DNA from 4 places in the Acidovorax sp. LjRoot194 genome. Region 3 is predicted to be linked to each of the others. Evidence: predicted binding sites of a transcription regulator. Region 3 holds the regulator's gene; each other region holds the start of a gene.

Region 1 (4,987 bases), 230 kb from region 3:
CGAATGGGACAGGCATGGTTGGAAAACCCTCCTGCGGACCCTGCGTTACGTCGAGAGTTTGATCAGGTTGCCCTCTCGCATGTGCTTCTTGCACAAGCGCATCAAGGGCGCTGGAAAGAGCTGGTGGAAATAGAGAGAAAATACGGCATTAAGGTAAATTCACAAGGTGCTTATCAAAAGCAGCGAATGCTACTGCTGGCGATGGCGAACGAATAGATCGATTTAGACTGCAGCCGTCGGACGACACACAATGGTCGTTCCGATGCGGTTCACTCAAGGCGCAAATCGGCAGTTTGCGGGGACATATCTGTAAGCCGTTGGCGCATCTATGGCGCAGCCCCACACCACCGGATCGCCAATTTTCAAGGCGTTGCTTGGAACCCCAGAGTTGCCTACGGTACCGCTACCGGGAGTCAAGATCAGCGCTTTGCCCAAGAGGACTGTGTTAATCTGACCGCCATAGGTAATAGAAATTGCCCCTTCCTTGGCGACAGGCGATGTCACGTCTGTTATGGCTGAAATGGCAATCGATTTAACGTGTGTGCCAGCCTTGTACTCATAGTTGTATGAACCAGCTGCCGATATGCCACTACCTGCATAGGCAGCAATACCTCCGCTGTTAGTACTGGCAAAAGTCTCTGTCACCGAAGTCTTCGCAGTGCTCGCTAGACCTAAGCCTTCGGAAATGCGTGCACGCACAACGTAGTCTTGGTAAGCTGGTAATGCCACAGCCGCCAGGATACCGATAATGGCTACTACGATCATCAACTCGATGAGGGTAAAGCCTTGCTGGAAGCTGGGTTTCATAAATTTCTCCTGCCTAGACTTGTGGCTAGATGTCTACCCGATCATCGGCATGTTTCAGCAGCTTTCATGCCTGTGGAATAAAGTGCACCGCGAATTTCAGAAAAATCCGTCAATGGGTGCGTAGGCGAGTGGTTGGCCAGTTGTGCGGTGGAGCAATACAATCCATTCCATACTGCGACGGCTTACCAAAGGTAACCATACCAAATCAGCCACGTCCACTCCCGCCTCCTTCACGGCTTTATCCAGTAAAGGCCGCTGGGCAGACCTGGCGCTTGCTAACAAATCCAGAGGGCGAGCACGCTTCAGCATGTCAGGTACTCCCTCGGAATAGCTTTGCCACCATCCAGGACGCACTGATGGCTCCTTGCCCGCCAGAGAAAGCTCGACACTATTCAGCAATTCGTCACTATCTCGTGGAGCCCGTACGCTTAGCCAAGTCGGGCCAGTCCAGGGCAACACACGGAGCTCCGGCGAGGCCTGTGGCAAATCTGCGGAGTCGATATCAACCGCGCTAACAACGCGCAGCCTGTCTACCTCAAAGACAACATGTACTGGTCGCCCTTCTGCTACTGTGTACAGTCCATACCCCAGAGCCGCGATTTGAATACATGCAATAAGCGTGCAATCTACAGTCAGCGCAAGCTTCGTTTTGCGGTCGTTCCATAGTAGGAATGTAAGCATAGGGCCGCAGACGGCATCAACCCCTGCAACAAGCCCTAGCAGGCCCAAGCCCCCCAGCATTGTGTGCAGCGGCCAAGGATACCAAACTAAGAAAATCAGCATGGCTACCAAGAGTGCAACTGCCAGCGATACTAGAAGATGCACAAGGCTTGCACGACGCGCCGAGATTCGAACAGGGTTAGGGGTGGACAGGGTAACAGTAGGGGTCATTCTCAAGCGACTAAAGATCGGAAATGAAAAAAGCGCCCATTAAGGGCGCTTTTGTGCATCAGGGGCGATCCCCGTGGACTTTAAGGCCCTGCTTTACTTCACGAAGCGGCAGTTGGCGGGTACGTACTTGAACACTGGCGTAGACTTCACGCCGCAGCCCCAGACAACAGGGTCGGATTGGACCAGCGCGGCAGCAGGGTTGGCAGAATTGTTCACGAGGCCAGAACCGGGAGTCAGGTACAACACATTGGAGCCGGCCGCAACCTTGTCCATGGCGGCGCCCGCAGCACCGGTCTTCAGATAGGTCACTGTGATAACGCCAGATGTATTCAAGACGGGCGCAGTCACGTCTGTAATTTCTGCAATCGCGACGCTATCCACGACGGAACCTTTGGTGTAGGTGTAGCCGTAGACCGACTCGCCAACAGCGGGAGCAGGCTGGGCACCGAAGCCAGGGTAAGCGATGACTTTGCCACCGTTGGCATTGGTGAAGGTTTCTGCTACCGCCGTCTTGGCCGAGCCAGCCAAGGACAAGCCTTCAGTCACGCGTGCGCGCACGGTGTAGTCTTGGTAAGCGGGGAGAGCAACAGCCGCCAGAATGCCGATGATGGCCACCACGATCATCAGTTCGATCAGGGTGAAACCCTTTTGCATGAAACGCTTCATAAAAACTCCTTGGAAGTCAATTGCAACTAACAACCTGCAGAACGACTCTTCAGGTCTGCTACTGTTAAGCAATTCCTGTGCCACCTATCATCTGCTTACAAGTTAACAACTTTCGAGGCCATGTCTGTAGAGGCGGGGTACCTGGAGAAGTGCAAAACTGTACTTAAGGGAGTGAGTGACAATTTTGTTCTGCCAAGAGTGTCACCAATTGCTTCTTACGTGTCTTTTGAGACTTGGCCATCTGCGGATTTCAATTGCGTGTACGTGTCGCATGCGCAGTGCGTTAATCTGCGCTGCGCAACTCTGATGCAGATCGGTTCAGACAAAAAATTCATCGCCTGCACGGAGCCAGTTGATTCCTAAAGACGCTGAGGCGCTGTGCGCCGATGCCACATTAAGCATTGCTTGGATTTCCTGCATAATCACGTCTGTTTCCGCTGGCTTTGTATGGGTGATGTAGATCTTGCAGTCTCCGCACTTAAAGTGCTGCAGCTCTTCAATAAGAGTGCAAGGCGCCAGGTGTTTAGAAAGACGAGCTAAAGCGTTTTCGCGCTCGCTAAACGCTGTTTCAATAACAAGCATCTTTACCGGCAACTTGTTCAATCGCTTCCAGAATTCGGGATTGCGTTCGGTGTCTCCAGTGAATACCCACCAACCGGAAATGCCACATATGGCATAGCCCAAGGCTGGAACTGTGTGGACTGCGGGAAGGGCTTCTATCAACAAACCGGACGCGTTACGCTGTTCCCCGATTTGCAAAGGGAAAAACCGCATGAAAGGCTGGTCCGACGAGGGAAGTGCCTCGAAATTTGGCCAGATAACGTTGTTGAAGACATGCGTTCGCAGAGCCTCGATGGTTGCTGGGAGCGCATGGATCTGCACTGGTGCGCTGCGCATTGACGACACAGCGTCAAGCATTAACGGAAGTGCTGCGATGTGATCGAGATGGGAATGAGTGAGAAAAACATGGTCAATCTTTCGCATTTCTTCGAGCGTTAAATCGCCGACGCCCGTCCCCGCATCAATCAAAACGCTGTGGTTGACGAGAAATGAGGTGGTCCGGCAGTCCCTTGCTATGGCACCAGAGCAACCCAGCACACGAATTTTCATGGGCGCAGCCTGTGTTTATTTAGTGTCGAAATTGTTCGCGCCGTCCCACTTGGGGTCAAAAGGTCGCATAAGCCGACCCTGTACGCGGGAACCGTACATGCTATAAAGACCAGACGAGGGTTGGATTTGCATTAAATCCGCTATAAGCTCGTTGCATATTGTCCAGTCTTGAGCGCGATAAGCCACGAGAAAATTTTGCCAAAGAGAGAGTTCGTGGGACCGTCCTGCCATTGTGGCGTCTAGCTGAGCAACAGGGGTGAAAATTGCAACCGACTCTGCTTTACCTTTAACACGTACTCGATCTAACTCTTGCCAAATGAAGTGGACTGCCTGGATACGCGTAGTTTCGCTCACAACGGTAAGCACTGCATACTTCTTGGAGAGGCCTTCCAGCCGCGAAGCCAGATTTACCGAATCACCAATCACTGTGTAACTGCGCCTTATATCTGATCCCATATCACCCACACACATATTGCCCGTGTTGAGTCCAATACCAATACCGATCTCCGGCAGACCCCGCTCTCGGTGCAGCAGGTTCACCTCTTTGATGGCCCGGGCCATGTCAAGAGCAGCCTGCACGGCCAATCGGGCGTGATCCGGGGTCGCAACCGGTGCACCCCAAAACGCCATCACACAGTCTCCCATGTATTTGTCGATCGTGCCGCGGTGGCTGCGGATGATATGCGTCAGTCTGCTGAACACGTCATTGAGCAAGGCCTGCAACTGCAACGGCTCCATCTGTTCAGACATTGCGGTGAACCCCCGCATGTCGCAAAACATCACCGTCAACTCTTGGTTGCTGGCCTGCATGCTGTAATTGTCGGGCTCCTTCACCATCTCATCCACCAGTTCTGGGGGTACGTAGGTGCCAAAAAGAGCGGCCAATTCACGTTTGGAGCGGCTTTCCACAAAATAGCCATAGACCATGTTCAGCGTGAACGCCAAAAGAACCATCACGACCGCGCTGGCCAGGGGCAGTGCCAGACCGTGGCTGAGGTAGAGCCACAGATTGAGAACGGTCAAGCCGCTCACCAACCCCACACTCAGCAAGACAGCCCATGCGGCGGACAGCGCGGGCAACGCAAATGCCAGCAGCAAGCCCGCGCACACAAGCTGCAATGCGTCAAACCCGACGGCATAGTCCGGTCGGACAATGTTCTTGCCGTCGAGAAACGCAGACAAGACATTGGCATGCGTCTCGACGCCGGGATAGGCGCGGCCTACCGGCGTGACTCTCAAATCCAGCAAACCCGGCGCTGTGGACCCAACCAGGATCATCCGATCCTTGAGCTCGTTGGGAGGGAGTTTGCCCTCCAAAACGTCCGAAGCGGAGAGATAGCGAAACGACCCACCGCCAACGTCGCCGGGGCCACGGAAGGGAATAAGGGTGGCCAATCGGTCATCCACCGGGAGAGCCAGCGAACGCCCGTCCTGAACCAGTGCAACACTGTGCAGCGTGTCATAGGTGCCATCCGGCGCAGGGTTTGCAAAGCCGGGGTGGATTTCGGGCAGG
Region 2 (4,987 bases), 3.5 Mb from region 3:
TTAGGCGGTAAAGGATATTATGTTCTAGATGTCACTAACCCCACTGCGGCTAATTTACCGGATAGCACTCCAGGGTTCATGGAGGCCAATGCAGCGCAAATTGTCCGACTTGATCGCACTCGCGGATCGAGCGAAACAGCTGCAAATTGTGCAATTTTGACCGGCGTGGAAAAAACAACTTGTTTACAGGTTGTAGCCGAAGACAAGGATATCGGCAATATCACAGCGCGACCGGTAAAAGATGACAACGACGGAATGCGCACCAGTCAAATAACCCGCATGAATGACAAGCGGTGGGCAGTCGTTTTGGGCAACGGGTACAACAGTGCGAACCAACGTCCGGTGCTTTTGATCCAGTATCTGGACGGTGCAAAAGAGCTTGTGCGCATTGCGGCAACGAACGATGCGGCGGGCACCGGCAGAGCCAATGACAACGGCCTGGGATCTCCGCGGTTGGTAGATATCAACGGCGATGGCCTTGTTGATGTGGTGTATGCGGGCGACAACCTTGGCAATATGTGGAAATTCGACCTGACTAGCTACGACTCTAGCAACTGGAAAATTGCGTTTGGAGGCAATCCTTTGTTTACAGCCCAGGGGCCCGCGGCGCTGAATGGTCCACGTACAAAAACACAGGCCATCTCGGCTCCGCCCACGGTGCGCGCAAACGACCGTCAGATGGTAATAGGCTCAGGTCCATCGGCAAAAACGCTGGATGTGGGTGGCATGATGGTATCGTTTGGCACGGGGCGCAACGTCAGCAAAACTGATCCGTCCAATGTCGACGTTCAGACTCTGTACTCAGCACTGGATAACACGCGCTATCGCGTGATTACGACACCTTTTGGAAAAAGGCTTGAAGTGCATCCGGGTGCAGGTACCTGCCCTGGAACAACATGCGTTCCCACTCCCGTAGCACTTGGAACGGGTGTAAGTATGGCCAAACTGGCCAAACGCGAGTTTATTGAGATTGACGCTGGCACTTTTGGCGCAATCAAGGAAGTCGACGTTCTAGACAAGTCGACGTGGGCCAATTTGAACGGATGGTATGTGGATCTGCCCGCAATTGGCGAGCGGTTACTGAAACCTCTTGAATTTTACGATGGCAGTAATTTGTTGACCGCGTGGTCGCAAGTGCCCGCAAAAGGGTCAAATGTGGACCCGAATGTAGAAAGCTGTGAATCGACATCAGTGGACGGTGAACGACAATATCGGACATTCATCAATATCATGGACGGAAAAGCCCCATCCGTCTCAGTGGTGGATAAAGACAAGGATGGTAAGTTCACATTAGGCACGGTTGCTTCGCCCGGTGGCGATGCAGTGGTTGACGGGACCGTCTTGATAAGTATTTCTCGCGCTAAAGTTGCCAAGGGCCCTCATAGCATTATCAGAAAAAATAAATTCGAGAATTCCGATATTGATTCAAAAAGTGGGAGTGGTGGCGGCGTTCCATGCCCACCAGGTGCAAGTTGCGGGCCTGAGAAACTGGCGACCATGCCCGAGTGGACAATGCGTCCAAGCTGGCGTCAAAATCAATAAATTCTCCGCCTGTAGGATATATTATGAATATAAACCTCTCCAAGGTTCAAAAGGGCTTCACTTTGATAGAATTGATGATCGTTGTAGCGATCATTGGGATTCTCTCGGCAATAGCGTATCCCAGTTACGCCGAATACGTTCGGCGTGGGCATCGGGCCGATGCCCGGACTGGCCTTTTGCAGGCTCAGCAGTGGATGGAGAGAGCCGCAACAGCGACTGGTGTCTATCCCGCTACAGGTGCAGGGCCATACTATGCACTGCCCGGTTCATTAACTTGGAGCGCTGACACATCCAAACGCTACACTATCAGCTTCTCTGGCGCACCTTCGAGCGCTGTCTATACATTAATTGCAACTCGAAGAGCTGGGGCGCAAGCGATAGATAAGTGCGGAGACTACACGCTTACTAACACTGGCGTACGTGGCATAGTTAATCAATCTGGTGGCGCGACGATTGAAGAGTGTTGGCGTAAATAGAGTGGGGTTGTTTTCTTGCGCGTGACCATTACGCAAACTGTGTATTTTATCAGGTGGTTTATCTGAGAGCTCGAGCATTATTAACTCCATACCTAAAAACCGATAGTTGATCAAAACAACGGCTGACGAAAAACTCTCAAACCCGATTACTCAACGAAACGGCAGGGACATTGAAATCGCAGTTATAGAGTGGGAATTCAGGATGTAGAAAATGCGTGATGCAATATCCTGTGCAACGTTCGAACTGTTAGCATGGAAAATGACTACAAAAGGGTTTGCGAAGACGTGTCGATAACTACTCGTATTGCCACTGTCGGAGCGGCAGACCCGGACCACGATCAATCCGTGGAAGCCAACGCACTAAAAAGATCACCTCTGGCTGCAGTCCAATTTGATACGAGCCATGGAGCGCAAGAATCCCGTGAACTCAACATTGGCTACTTCAGCCGGATGGTCCGTGGCACACCTTGGGTCAGAGTCAAGACGGCCGCCTCTCTAGACGGAACTACCGCGTTACACAACGGCGCCAGCCAGTGGATCACCTCGAGAGCCGCTCGTGTGGACGGCCACGCGTGGCGGGCACGCGCATGCGCAGTGCTGACCGGCATCGGCACTGTGTTGGACGATAACCCTCGGCTTAACGTGCGTGAGGTGCCGACGCCGAAGCAGCCGGCTGTAGTGGTGGTAGACAGCAGGCTCCAGACGCCTCTAAACGCGCATGTTCTGATGACCGGTCGGCAATGTTTTATTTATGCCGCCGTGCAAGACAGCGCCAAGCAAGCGGCGCTAGAAGACCGAGGAGCCCAGGTTATTTATCTGCCCAACGCAGCCGGCAAAGTGGATCTGGCGGCGATGCTTAAAGACCTGGGCCGCCGCGGCATCAACGAGTTGCATGTCGAAGCGGGCCACAAGCTCAACGGGTCAATGGTACGAGAGGGTCTGGTGGACGAGTTGCTGGTGTATCTGGCGCCACGGCTGTTGGGCAGCGGGTTAGGCATGACCAACTGGGGGCCGTTGACTGCTTTGGCGGACGGGCTGCAGTTGCAGTTCGAGTCAGTGGAAATGGTAGGGTCCGATTTGCGTGTGATTGCGCGGGTAGAAGGCCGGGATAACTTCTAGACCCACGATGGTGCATCACATAGCACCATAACCGGCATGTTTATTGCTTTATTTTGGTGCAGTTCTGGGGAACATAGCTTTTTCGCACCAGAAAAGATCAATACAACGCAAGAGGACGGTATGCAAGCACTCAAACAGGGCACAGACGCCTTGTTCATTCTTCTGGGCGCCATCATGGTGCTGGCCATGCATGCCGGGTTCGCCTTTCTCGAACTGGGCACAGTTCGCAAGAAGAACCAAGTCAATGCGCTGGTCAAGATCCTGGTGGATTTCTCGGTGTCCACCGTGGTGTACTTCGTGGCGGGCTACAGCGTGGCCTACGGCACGCACTTCTTTGTGGGTGCGGAGTCCCTCGTGCAGCAAAGCGGCTACTCACTGGTCAAATTCTTCTTCCTGCTGACTTTTGCCGCGGCCATTCCGGCGATTGTGTCGGGTGGCATTGCCGAACGTGCGAAGTTCTGGCCGCAGCTGATGGCTACCGCGGTGATCGTCGGCTTCGTCTACCCCTTTTTTGAAGGCATCGCCTGGAACCAGCACTTCGGCGTGCAGGCATGGATCAAAGGCTTGACCGGCGAGGAATTCCACGACTTTGCGGGCTCCATCGTGGTGCATGCGATGGGCGGCTGGATCGCGCTGCCGGCGGTGATTCTGCTCGGCTCGCGTGCCAACCGGTACCGCAAGGACGGCGCCATCTCCGCCCATCCGCCGTCCAACATTCCGTTCCTGGCGCTGGGCGCCTGGGTGCTGGTGGTGGGTTGGTTCGGCTTCAATGTGATGAGCGCCCAGACGGTGGACAAGCTCTCGGGCCTGGTCGCTGTGAATTCCCTGATGGCGATGGTGGGCGGCACGCTGGCCGCGCTGGTGCTGGGCAAAAATGACCCGGGCTTCGTGCACAACGGCCCGTTGGCCGGGCTGGTGGCCGTGTGCGCGGGCTCCGACCTGATGCACCCCTTGGGCGCACTGGTGGTGGGGGCCGTGGCAGGCGCCATTTTTGTATTGATGTTCACGCTCACACAGAACAAATGGAAGATAGACGACGTGCTGGGCGTCTGGCCTTTGCATGGCCTGTGCGGCACCTGGGGCGGGCTGGCTGCCGGAATCTTTGGCAGCAAGGCATTGGGTGGCCTGGGGGGCGTCAGCTTCTCGGCCCAGTTGATCGGCAGCGCTCTGGGCGTGGCATGGGCGCTAGCAGGCGGGTTTGTGGTCTACGGCATTCTCAAAAGCACGGTGGGGCTGCGGCTGAGCCAGGAAGAAGAATTCGACGGCGCTGATCTGTCGATTCACAAGATCAGCTCCACGCCAGACCGTGAAGTGAGCTGGTAGCCAGGAACAGGGCGCGGTCTGGCCCAGCATGCCAGCGCAGCCGAGCTGGCTTTTTTTGTCTGCCAGCCCACGACGACACCTGCGTAGGCGCGGCGTCCGACAGGCACGACAGCCGGTGCGCGGTCACAATCGCGCCATGCCGCGCATGCTCACCGCCCCTGCCTTTCTCAACACCACAGCCCGCTACGGTTGGTTGGCCCTGTTGGCCGTCCTCATGGCCGGGGCCATCACGGGCTGCGCGGGCTTGCCCAAGGATGTCGAGCGGCCGGTGACCAGCGCCCTGGCAGCCCCCGCGGGCACCGCGCTGGGGCAACTGGTGGATGCGCGGCGTGCCGCTGCCGGTGGACGTCACCCGTCAGGATTTTTACTTCTCAGCGGCCCGCAGGCCGCTTACGGCAGTCGTTTGGCCCTGGTGGACGCTGCGCAGAAGACACTGGACCTGCAGTACTACGCCATCCATGCCGATGCCAGCAGCGAGCGGTTGCTGCTGAGCGTGGTGGCAGCCGCCAATCGGGGCGTGCGGGTGC
Region 3 (4,987 bases):
CCACGCGCGTGGAAGCGTGCGGGTCTTTTTCCATGGCGCATGCCGTGGGGTGGCTACAATGAACTGCAAGATTCGTGCCCTATGAAACACAGCATCCTCCCAACCCTCCTGCTCACGGCCCTGGCCTGCATTCATGGCGTTGCCCATGCTGAAAAGGCTGACCGCGCCAAACCCATGAACATCGAGGCCGACGCCCTGCGGCACGATGAGCTCAAGCAAACCAGCGTGTTCACCGGCCGCGTGGTCATGACCAAGGGGTCCATCATCCTGCGCGGTGCGCGGCTGGATGTGCGCCAGGACGCCGAGGGCTACCAGTACGGGGTGGTGACGGCCGAGGCGGGCAAGCGCGCGTTCTTTCGCCAAAAGCGCGACACCGTGCCCGGTGCGCCCGACGAGTTCATCGAGGGCGAGAGCGAGGTCATCGAGTACGACGGCAAGGCCGACAACGTGCGCTTCATCACCCGCGCCGAGCTGCGCCGCTACCGCGGTGCGGTGCTGAGCGACGAGATCACCGGCGCCGTCATCGTCTACAACAACCTGACCGACGTGTTCACCGTGGACGGCCAGCGCAAGCCGTCCACCAGCACCGCAGGCGACACCCCGGCCCCTGGCAGCCGCGTGCGCGCAGTGCTGGCGCCCAAGGACCCGCCACCGGGCGCCGCTGCACCTGCCGCGCCGTCGTCGGCCCCGGCGCTGCGCCCCAGCAACACCCTCGGCGGCGGCGCCAAGTGAGCGCGCAGCCTGTCCACTCCAGCGGACCCGCGGCTGCAGACCCACAGGTCGGCAGTCGGCTGGAGGTGCAGCACCTGGCCAAGTCGTACGGCAGCCGCAAGGTCGTCAAGGATGTGTCGCTCACCGTGCAAAAGGGCGAAGTCGTCGGGCTGCTCGGGCCCAACGGCGCGGGCAAGACGACCTCGTTCTACATGATCGTGGGCCTGGTGCGCAGCGATGCGGGCGACATCCGTATCGACGGCCAGTCGGTCGCCCACATGCCCATCCACCGCCGTTCGCGCCTGGGTTTGTCGTACCTGCCGCAGGAGGCGTCCATCTTCCGCAAGCTGTCGGTCGAGGAAAACGTGCGCGCCGTGCTGGAGCTGCAGCGCGGCGACAACGGCCAGCCGCTCCCGCGCGAGGCCATCGAAGAGCGCCTCACCGCCCTGCTGCAGGAGCTGCGGGTGGACCACCTGCGGGCCTCGCCCGCCATGGCCCTGTCCGGGGGCGAGCGCCGCCGGGTGGAGATCGCCCGCGCGCTGGCCACGCAGCCACGCTTCATCCTGCTGGATGAGCCCTTCGCCGGCATCGACCCCATCGCGGTGATCGAGATCCAGCGCATCATCGGCTTCCTCAAGGCGCGCGGCATCGGCGTGCTCATCACCGACCACAACGTGCGCGAGACGCTGGGCATCTGCGACCACGCGTTCATCATCAGCGACGGCCAAGTGCTGGCGCAGGGAACCCCTTCCGAGATCGTCGACAACGCCGAAGTGCGCCGGGTGTACCTGGGCGAACACTTCCGCATGTAGCAGACCGATGGACCGTACGTTCGACCCCCGCCTCTCCCTTTTGCCACCCCGCGGGGCGGCGTGCGCCGCGCGCCGTGCAGGCCGCAAGGCGGCTGCCCGATGAAGCCCGGCCTGTCACTGCGCGTTTCGCAGCACCTGGCGCTCACGCCGCAGCTGCAGCAGTCCATCCGGCTGCTGCAGTTGTCCACGCTGGAGCTGGGTCAGGAGGTCGAGCAGATGCTCGACGAAAACCCGTTTCTCGAGCGCAACGCAGAAGAAGCTCCGCGCGAAGAGTTCGGCCTGGAGGCGGCCGACGTTCCTGCCCAGCCCGACGAGTACAGCGCGGACGACACGCTGTATTCCAACGCACCCGGCGCCAGCACCGCCAGCACGTCCAGCGACACCGCGGCCGACGGCCCGCTGGGTGACTCCGAGCCGGGCAGCAGCGCCAGCGACGAGCCCGACTGGAGCGGCGACGGCACCGTCGAGGTCGCGCCGAACGACACCGAATGGGGCGGCGATGCGCCCGCCCGCAACCGCAACGATGCCGAAGGCGACGAGGCCGACGCCACCGAGCTGGCCCGCACGCACGAATCGCTCACCGCCTTTTTGCACCGCCAGGCGCTGTCGCTGCGCCTGTCCGAGGTGGACCGCGCGGCGCTGCGGTTCCTGATCGAATCGCTCAACGACGACGGCTACCTCGAAGACCCGCTCGAAGAGCTGGCCATCAGCCTGGCCGGCCCCGACGACCTGGAGCAGATCGAAGAGCTGGTGCACCGCTTCACGGTGGCGCAGCGCCTGTTGCAAAGCCTGGAGCCCGTGGGCGTGGGCGCGCGCGGGCTGGGCGAGTGCCTGACCCTGCAGCTCAAGGCCCTGGCCGCGGACGAAGACAGCGAGATCGACCCCGACACCGTGCAGACCGCGCTGCGCGTGTGCCAGCAGCCGCTGGAGATGCTGGCGCGCCGCGACATCCGCCGCCTGACGCAGCTGTGCGGCGACGGGGAGGAGCGCACCCGCGCCGCCATGGCCCTGATCGCCCGGCTGGAGCCGCGCCCGGGCCGCAAGTTTGTGGACGTGGAGCGCAACATCATCGTGCCCGACGTCATCGTGCGCAAAGCGGGCCGCGCCAACGGGCGCGACGGGCAGCACAATTTCATCGTCGCGCTCAACCCAGATGTGATGCCGCGCCTGCGCGTGCACGACATCTACGCCGGCGCACTGCGCGGCCACAAGGGCGGCGAAGGCCACCAGGGCATGCAGCAGCGCCTGCAGGAGGCGCGCTGGTTCATCAAGAACATCCAGCAGCGCTTCGACACCATCCTGCGCGTCTCGCGCGCCATCGTGGAGCGGCAAAAGAACTTCTTCACGCATGGCGAGCTGGCCATGCGCCCGCTGGTGCTGCGCGACATTGCCGACGAGCTGGGCCTGCACGAGTCCACCATCAGCCGCGTGACCACCGCCAAGTACATGGCCACGCCCATCGGCACCTACGAGCTCAAGTACTTCTTCGGCTCGGGCCTGGGCACCGAGACGGGCGGCAATGCGTCGAGCACCGCCGTGCGCGCGCTGATCAAGCAGTTCGTCGCGGCCGAGAGCCCCACCAAGCCGCTGTCGGACAGCCAGATCGCCGAGATGCTCAAGGAGCAGGGCATCGAGTGCGCACGCCGCACGGTGGCCAAGTACCGCGAAGCGCTCAAGATCGCGCCGGCCAATCTGCGCAAGGCGCTGTAGCTCTGTCAGCGCTGCAGGGCCTTCAGGACCTGCGATGGGCCGTGCGCCGGAGGATCGCCGCCCACCCACCGGCCCGCCAACTGCGGTGCGGTGGGGTGCGAGGCCAGGCTACTTGCGCTGGGACGCGAAAACGGCGTCGTAGGACTGTGCGCTGAAGCCTGACAACCGCTGGCCGTTGGTGAGCAGCACCGGCACACCCCGCCCGCCAATCTGTGCAAAGGCCGCCTTGCCCACCGGCGTATCGACGTCCAGCTCGCGGTAGGCAATGCCCTTTTGCGCCAGGTACGCCTTGGCGGCCTTGCAGTAGCCGCACCAGGTGGCCATGTAGAGCACGACGTCGCCACGGGGTGCTGCGGCGGGGGGCTCGGTCTTGGGGCTGCGGTCGGCCGCGCGGGGCTCTGCACCCGGCACCACGCTGACCGGCAGGTTGTCCAGCTTCATCGCCTTGTCCACACCCACGCCCGTTGGGGGCTTGTCGCTGTAGACGACCCGGCCGTCCGGGCCCACCGTTTTGTAGAGCGTCTGGGCGCCCGCCATCGGTGCCAGCACCAGCGCGGCCATTGCCAGCGTGGCGGCTACGGCCTGGCGGAAAAGGCCGGGGGAGGGGCTCCGGTAAAATCTCATGCCTGCGAGCATAAGAGACACCGGGCGTGCTGTCAGCAAGAAGCTGCCCGGATGTGCCGCACCGCCCCATGGCACCACCCGCCGTGGGCCGCAGGGCCTGTCGCTGCAGAAAATCCCCGGCACCCAGCGGCCCTGCGCAGTACCGCATGCACGCCGCCACCGCGGGTGCCCGCCCGTTGTCCTTGTTCCACGCTTCCACCTCCGCTCCACCCCCACCGCCCAGCCATGGCCCGCATCGTCTTCGACCTTCCCGCGCAGTTCGGTTTTTCCACCGAGATGCAGATCTACATCAGCCATGTGAACCAGGGCGGGCACCTGGACAACGCGCAGCTGCTGAGCCTGGTGTCCGAGGCGCGCGTGCGTTTCTTCCAGTCGCTGGGCTACCCGGAGGCCGACGTGGGCGGGCTGTCCATCGTGGTGGGCGACATCGTGGCGCAGTACAAGTCCGAGGGCTTTCATGGCGAGACCATGTGCGTGGAGATGGCGCCGGTGGATTTCAACCGCTATGGCTTCGACCTGGTGTTCCGCATGACCGAGAAGACCTCGGGGCGCGAGGTGGCCCGCGGCAAGATCGGCATCGTCTTCATCGGCCGCAGCGACCGCAAGGTCGCCACCATTCCAGAATCGATCCGCCAACTGCTGCTGCAGCGCGCACCCGCCGCACCCGCCGCACCGGATGCACCCGGCGCCCCCATGGCCTGAAGGCTTATCCTCTGCGCTGATATGAACCAACTCCAACTCTTTCTTCCTTGCGCCGCGGGCGTCGAGGGCTATCTGGCCGACGAGGTGCATGCCATCACCGGTCTCACGGGGCAGGACCTGCTGGTCGGCCGGGGCGGTGTGCTGCTGCGCGCCTCCTGGCGCGAGGCGCTGCTGCTGAACCTGCACAGCCGGCTGGCGCAGCGCGTGCTGGTGCAGCTGGCCCACCGCCCCTACCGGTCCGAGAACGACCTGTACGCCGCCGCGAGCGACGTCGCCTGGGAGATCTGGTTCACCACGCGCCAGACCTTCAAGGTCGAGGTCACGGCTCAGCACAGCCCGCTGCAGAGCCTGAACTTCGCGGGCCTGAAGGTCAAGGACGCGGTGGCCGATCGCTTTCGCGCCAAGAGCGGCGTGCGGCCCGACGTGAA
Region 4 (4,987 bases), 5.1 Mb from region 3:
GATCACGTCGGCATCGGCCTCCAGCACCACATCCTTGTCGATCAGGCCCGAGCCCGGAATGGACGGACCGCCCGTGTGGATGGTGCTCTGGATGCCGTGCTTGCGCGCCCAGGCCACCATCTGCTGGGCCTCGTAGCCGGCCTTGACTGAGCCCAGGCCCACCTCGCCCAGCAGCGTCACACCCGCGTCGGCCAGGTCCTTGAAGTCCTGCTCGGTCATGCCTTTTTCGATGACCGGCGCGCCTGCGATCACCTTCACGCCGCCGGGGCGGAAGTTGTCGAACGAGCGCTGCGCGGTGATGGCCAGCGCCTTCAGGCCCACGATGTCTTTCGGGCGGCCCGGCAGGTGCACTTCACCGGCCGACACCATCGTGGTCACGCCGCCGTTCATGGTGGAGTCGATCCAGCCGATCTGGTTTTGCCGCGGCGTCCAGTCGCCAAAGACCGGGTGCACGTGGCTGTCGATCAGGCCGGGCGCCACGCAGGTCTGGCGCGCATCGATCACGGTCTGCGCGTGTTCGGTGTCGCAGTCCTTCTTGCGGCCCACGGCCACGATGAGTCCGTCGTTGACGACGATGGTGTCGGCATCGAGGATGGGGCGGTCGAGGTCGCCCGACAACAAGAGACCGATGTTTTTGATGACGACCTTGCCCGACTTGCCGCCGGCTGCTGCTTCTGCCATGGATTCTCCTCGTGGGTGGGGGTTCGGGCTCGTTGCGGCCCTCGCTCAGAAAATCGTTGTGTCTTGTGGGCTGTGTGGCGCTTGTCGGCCGGTGCAGATAACCTTCAGGCCGCGGCCTTGCCCTTGGGCAGGCTGGGGCCTGGCGCCACCGTGCGCAGCACGCTGTCGATGACGAAGGACTCCCAGTGCGCCAGCGCATCGGGCGTCTCCAGGTCTTCGCCCAGAAAGGCCGACAGCGTGTGGCGGTTGGACATGTAGAAGTAGCCCGTGGCGGCGATCAGCAGGTACACGTCGCGCGCCGACACATCCTTGCGGAACAGCCCTTGTGCCTGGCCGCTCTCCAGCACGCGGCGGATCACCTCGATGGCGGGCGACGAGTATTCGCGGGCCCGCATCGACTTGGAGATGTGCTTGCCCTTGTGCAGGTTCTCGGTGTTGAGCAGCGTGATGAACTCGGGGTTCTTGCGGTAGTAGCCCACCACGAAGCGGATCACGGCCTGCAGTGCCTCGACCGGCTTGGCGGTGTCCAGCGTGAGCTTGGACTCCGCATCGTTCATGCGCCGGTAGGTTTCCTCCAGCACCTCGATGAACAGGCCTTCCTTGCTGCCGAAGTAGTAGTAGATCATCCGGTCGAAGGACTTGGCCGCCTTGGAGATCTTCTCCACGCTGCCGCCTTCGTAGCCGTAGCGGGCGAACACCTTGGTCGCCGCTTTCAGGATGTTGTCGCGCGTGGTCTGTGCGGCCTGCTCGCGCACCCCCGTCTTGCGCACGGTGGGAGATCGGCTGGACGCTGTCCGGGTCTTGGGAGGAGTGGCAGACATGGCGGGTCCTGGTGGGTGGGGCCGGCGCCCGGGGCCTGATCCTCAGGCCCCGCCGCCGGCCGGGAGATCACTGCTCTGCGAACGCGCGTTCGATCACGAAGTCGCCCGGCTTCGTGGTGTTGCCTTCCTTGAAGCCGCGCTCTTCCATCATGTGCTTGAGGTCGCGCAGCATCTCGGGGCTGCCGCAGATCATCACGCGGTCTTCCAGTGGGTTGAGCGCGGGCAGGCCCAGGTCGCGGGCGAGCTGGCCGTTCTCGATCACGGTGGTCACGCGGCCCTGGTGCTTGAATGCCTCGCGCGTCACAGTCGGGTAGTACTTGAGCTGCTTGCTCACGATCTCGCCCAGGAACTCGTGCTGGGGCAGTTCGTTGGTGATGTAGTCGTGGTAGGCCAGCTCCTTCACCTCGCGCACGCCGTGCACCAGGATGACTTCCTCGAACTTCTCATACGTCTCGGGGTCGCGCATCAGGCTCAGGAACGGTGCCACGCCGGTGCCGGTCGACAGCATGTACAGGCGCTTGGCGGGCAGCAGGTAGTCGATGAGCAGGGTGCCGGTAGGCTTCTTGCCCACCACGATGGTGTCGCCCACCTGGATGTGCTGCAGGCGCGAGGTCAGCGGGCCGTCGGGCACTTTGATCGACAGGAACTCCAGGTGCTCTTCGTAGTTGGCGCTGGCGATGCTGTAGGCGCGCAGCAGGGGTTTGCCGTTCTCGCCACGCAGGCCGATCATCGTGAAATGGCCGTTGGAAAAGCGCAGGGCCGTGTCCCGCGTGGTGGTGAAGGAGAAAAGGCGGTCCGTCCAGTGGTGGACGGAGAGGACGCGTTCTTCTAGAAAGGCGCTCATGGTGCTTAGTCGAAAAAGTTGAAAGAACAGAAGAAAACTGGCTGAAGTCCGCGCTGGCGGCGTGCTGGAGCAGGGCTCAGAACGCGATATCCAGGCCGGAAAGCTTGTGGCTCACAACCCTCCATTGTTCCGCATCTGGCAAAGCCGGTTTTCTTTTGGTGATTGTGGGCAGGCCCGGGGCCAGCTTTTTGTTGAATTCGAGAAAGATTTCCAGGCCCTGGGGCAGGTCGTCCTCCGCATAGATGGCGTTGGCGGGGCACTCCGGAATGCAGACCGCGCAGTCGATGCACTCGTCGGGGTCGATGACGAGGTATTCAGGCCCCTCCTTGAAGCAGTCGACCGGGCAGACATCGACACAGTCGGTGTACTTGCACCGAATACATGCATCCGTCACTACGTGCGTCATTTTGGGGCTCCTCGTGCACCGTTTCAGGGGGTGCGAAAACACCATTGCGGACCATCATCGATTGCGCTACATTCGCGATCAATGTAGCAATCACAACATTTAAGTTAAGTGAATGCTACACAAAATGCAATGCGCGTACAAGCATTTGAAAAGATGCAATGAATGGGCTCCACGATGACTGAACACACCAAGACCGATGGGCTTCCAGGCATGGATGCGCCTGAGCTGCCGCAGGTGCTGGAGCGCGCCCGGCCGCGCAACGAGCGCATGAACGCCGCCAAGGTGGAGTGCAACGCGTGCCCGGTGCTGTGCCAGATATCGGAAGGCCGCGCAGGGGCCTGCGACCGCTATGCCAATCACGCCGGCGTGCTGGTGCGCGTGGACCCGGTGGTGCTTCTGCGCAAGACGCTGGAGGCGGGCGAAGCGGCGCTGGTGCCGTTCGCAGGCCGCTCGGCCGCGGCGGATGTCGAGGCGCCGGTGGATGCCGCGGGCAGTACCGCCGACGGTGCCGCCGCGCAGCCCGCCTGGAGCGGCGACCTTCTCTTGTCGGAAGAAGTGTTCGTCACCGGCGTGGGCTCGTCCACCACCTACCCCGACTACAAGCCCGCCCCTTTCATCGTGGGCTCCAAGGTCGATGGCGTGGACATGGTCACCGTGGTCACCGAGGGCATCTTCAGCTACTGCAGCTTCAAGGTGAAGATCGACACCGACCGCTTCCTCGGCCCCGAGCAGGCCAACGTGCGCTGCAAGGGCGAAGTGGTGGGGCACGTCACCACGGCCGAATACGGCTCGCAGATGCTGTCGCTCGGCGGCGTGCACCACCTCACGGGCGGCAGCAAGAAGGAAGGGCGCATCGCCAACGAGATGATGCAGCTTCTGGGCAACAAGCAGGCGGTGGAACTCACCATCGACGGCGGCTCGCAGCTCGTGATCCAGGCCGGCCAGGCGCCCATCGTCAACGGCGTGGCCGAGCAGCGCATGCGCGTGGGCTGCGGCTCCGCGGCCATCGGCATCTTCGCGCGCCAGTTCTTCGGCCAGGCCGACGAGGTGGTGGTGGTGGACGACCACATCACCGGCGTGCTCACCGAGCACCAGGCCGGCCGCTGCCTGGACATGAAGTCCTCGGGCATCCAGATGCGCGGGCGCAAGTCCACCCCGGGCCGCTACTTCCAGGTGGCCAATCCCGGCACGGGTTGGGGCGGCACCGACATCGCCGACCCGTTGTCCATCATCGAAGGCTGGGACGCATCGGTCGCGTGGCCGGGCCTGCGCCTGCTCATGACCTCCACCACGGGCGAGCACGCCAGCTGGTACGTGCTGAACGAATCGCTGGTGCCGGTGGAGGCCGAGATGCCCGATGCGGTGCGCCGCATCGTGGAGCGCATCGGCGAGAACTGCGAGCCCTCGCTCACCTCGGTGCTCTTCCTGGGCGGCGCGGGCGGCAGCCTGCGCGCGGGCGTGACCGAGAACCCCGTGCTGCTTACCCGCTCCATCAAGAACGCGCTGGTCAACGTGACCTGCGGCGGCGCACCCGCCTATGTGTGGCCCGGCGGCGGCATCACTGTGATGGCCGATGTGCTGCGCATGCCCGACAACAGCTTTGGCACCGTGCCCACCCCCGCCATCGTGGCGCCCATCGAGTTCAGCATGCGCCGCACCGACTACGAGGCCCTGGGCGGCCATGCCGACCAGATCCGCAGCCTGCGCGAAGTGCTGGAGCACGGCGCGTGGCACAACGACGGTGCGCCGCAGTCGCTGTCCTGGCAGGCGCTGCCCGCTGGCAACCCCTGGCCGCTGGGCCGACCGCCCTTGCTGGGCTGAACGGGCTCTTGTCATGCACGCCTGCCGCAACTTTCTGCCCGACGGCCGCTGGCACTTCCAGCACGGCCCCATCGACCTGGTCATCCAGGCCGAGGGTGAACGCACCGCCGTGGCCGCTGCGTACGAGCGCGCGTGGCAGCGCTTTGAGGGCCTGCTGCAAGAGCTGGTGAACGAGCTGCCGGGCCTGCGCTCGCCTGTAGGCGAGACAACGCCCTTGCAGGGCGTGTTGGCGCAGCGCATGTGGCTGGCCTGCCACCCGTACCGCAAGGGCTTCATCACCCCCATGGCCGCCGTGGCCGGGGCGGTGGCGCAAGAGATCCTGGCGTGTTTTGCGCAGGACGGCATCGCGCGCGCCTGGGTCAACAACGGCGGCGACATCGCACTGCACCTCGCCCCCGGCCAGTCGGCCTCGGT

Evidence for each region. Region 3 encodes sigma-54, which starts transcription at its own class of promoters, with help from an activator protein. Its sites were predicted from a motif close to TGGCANGNAANCTGCTTT; they were not measured.
Region 1: a site for sigma-54 is predicted at 2,430-2,447, ahead of ACSQ3N_RS25385 (pilin). Genes of this name have one in related genera too.
Region 2: a site for sigma-54 is predicted at 3,170-3,187, ahead of ACSQ3N_RS08600 (ammonium transporter). Genes of this name have one in related genera too.
Region 4: a site for sigma-54 is predicted at 2,866-2,883, ahead of ACSQ3N_RS01175 (6-hydroxynicotinate reductase). Genes of this name have one in related genera too.

What each region holds. Positions count from the first base shown of each region.
Region 1 covers NZ_CAXUQB020000001.1:5,587,823-5,592,809, reverse strand. The annotation lists gene ACSQ3N_RS25400 (fused MFS/spermidine synthase) at 1-216, shown strand, start outside; gene ACSQ3N_RS25395 (pilin) at 274-807, opposite strand; gene tfpZ (TfpX/TfpZ family type IV pilin accessory protein) at 904-1,698, opposite strand; gene ACSQ3N_RS25385 (pilin) at 1,792-2,364, opposite strand; gene ACSQ3N_RS25380 (3',5'-cyclic-nucleotide phosphodiesterase) at 2,683-3,474, opposite strand; gene ACSQ3N_RS25375 (CHASE2 domain-containing protein) at 3,490-4,987, opposite strand, start outside.
Region 2 covers NZ_CAXUQB020000001.1:1,879,426-1,884,412, reverse strand. The annotation lists gene ACSQ3N_RS08615 (pilus assembly protein) at 1-1,542, shown strand, start outside; gene ACSQ3N_RS08610 (type IV pilin protein) at 1,566-2,018, shown strand; gene ACSQ3N_RS08605 (RibD family protein) at 2,271-3,137, shown strand; gene ACSQ3N_RS08600 (ammonium transporter) at 3,258-4,460, shown strand; gene ACSQ3N_RS08595 (phospholipase D family protein) at 4,597-4,987, shown strand, end outside.
Region 3 covers NZ_CAXUQB020000001.1:5,360,580-5,365,566, reverse strand. The annotation lists gene lptA (lipopolysaccharide transport periplasmic protein LptA) at 82-732, shown strand; gene lptB (LPS export ABC transporter ATP-binding protein) at 729-1,523, shown strand; gene ACSQ3N_RS24300 (RNA polymerase factor sigma-54) at 1,623-3,233, shown strand; gene ACSQ3N_RS24295 (glutaredoxin domain-containing protein) at 3,342-3,857, opposite strand; gene ACSQ3N_RS24290 (acyl-CoA thioesterase) at 4,083-4,559, shown strand; gene ACSQ3N_RS24285 (THUMP domain-containing class I SAM-dependent RNA methyltransferase) at 4,581-4,987, shown strand, end outside.
Region 4 covers NZ_CAXUQB020000001.1:244,884-249,870, forward strand. The annotation lists gene ACSQ3N_RS01155 (amidohydrolase family protein) at 1-681, opposite strand, end outside; gene ACSQ3N_RS01160 (TetR/AcrR family transcriptional regulator) at 786-1,502, opposite strand; gene ACSQ3N_RS01165 (ferredoxin--NADP reductase) at 1,570-2,346, opposite strand; gene fdxA (ferredoxin FdxA) at 2,423-2,752, opposite strand; gene ACSQ3N_RS01175 (6-hydroxynicotinate reductase) at 2,927-4,573, shown strand; gene ACSQ3N_RS01180 (UPF0280 family protein) at 4,587-4,987, shown strand, end outside.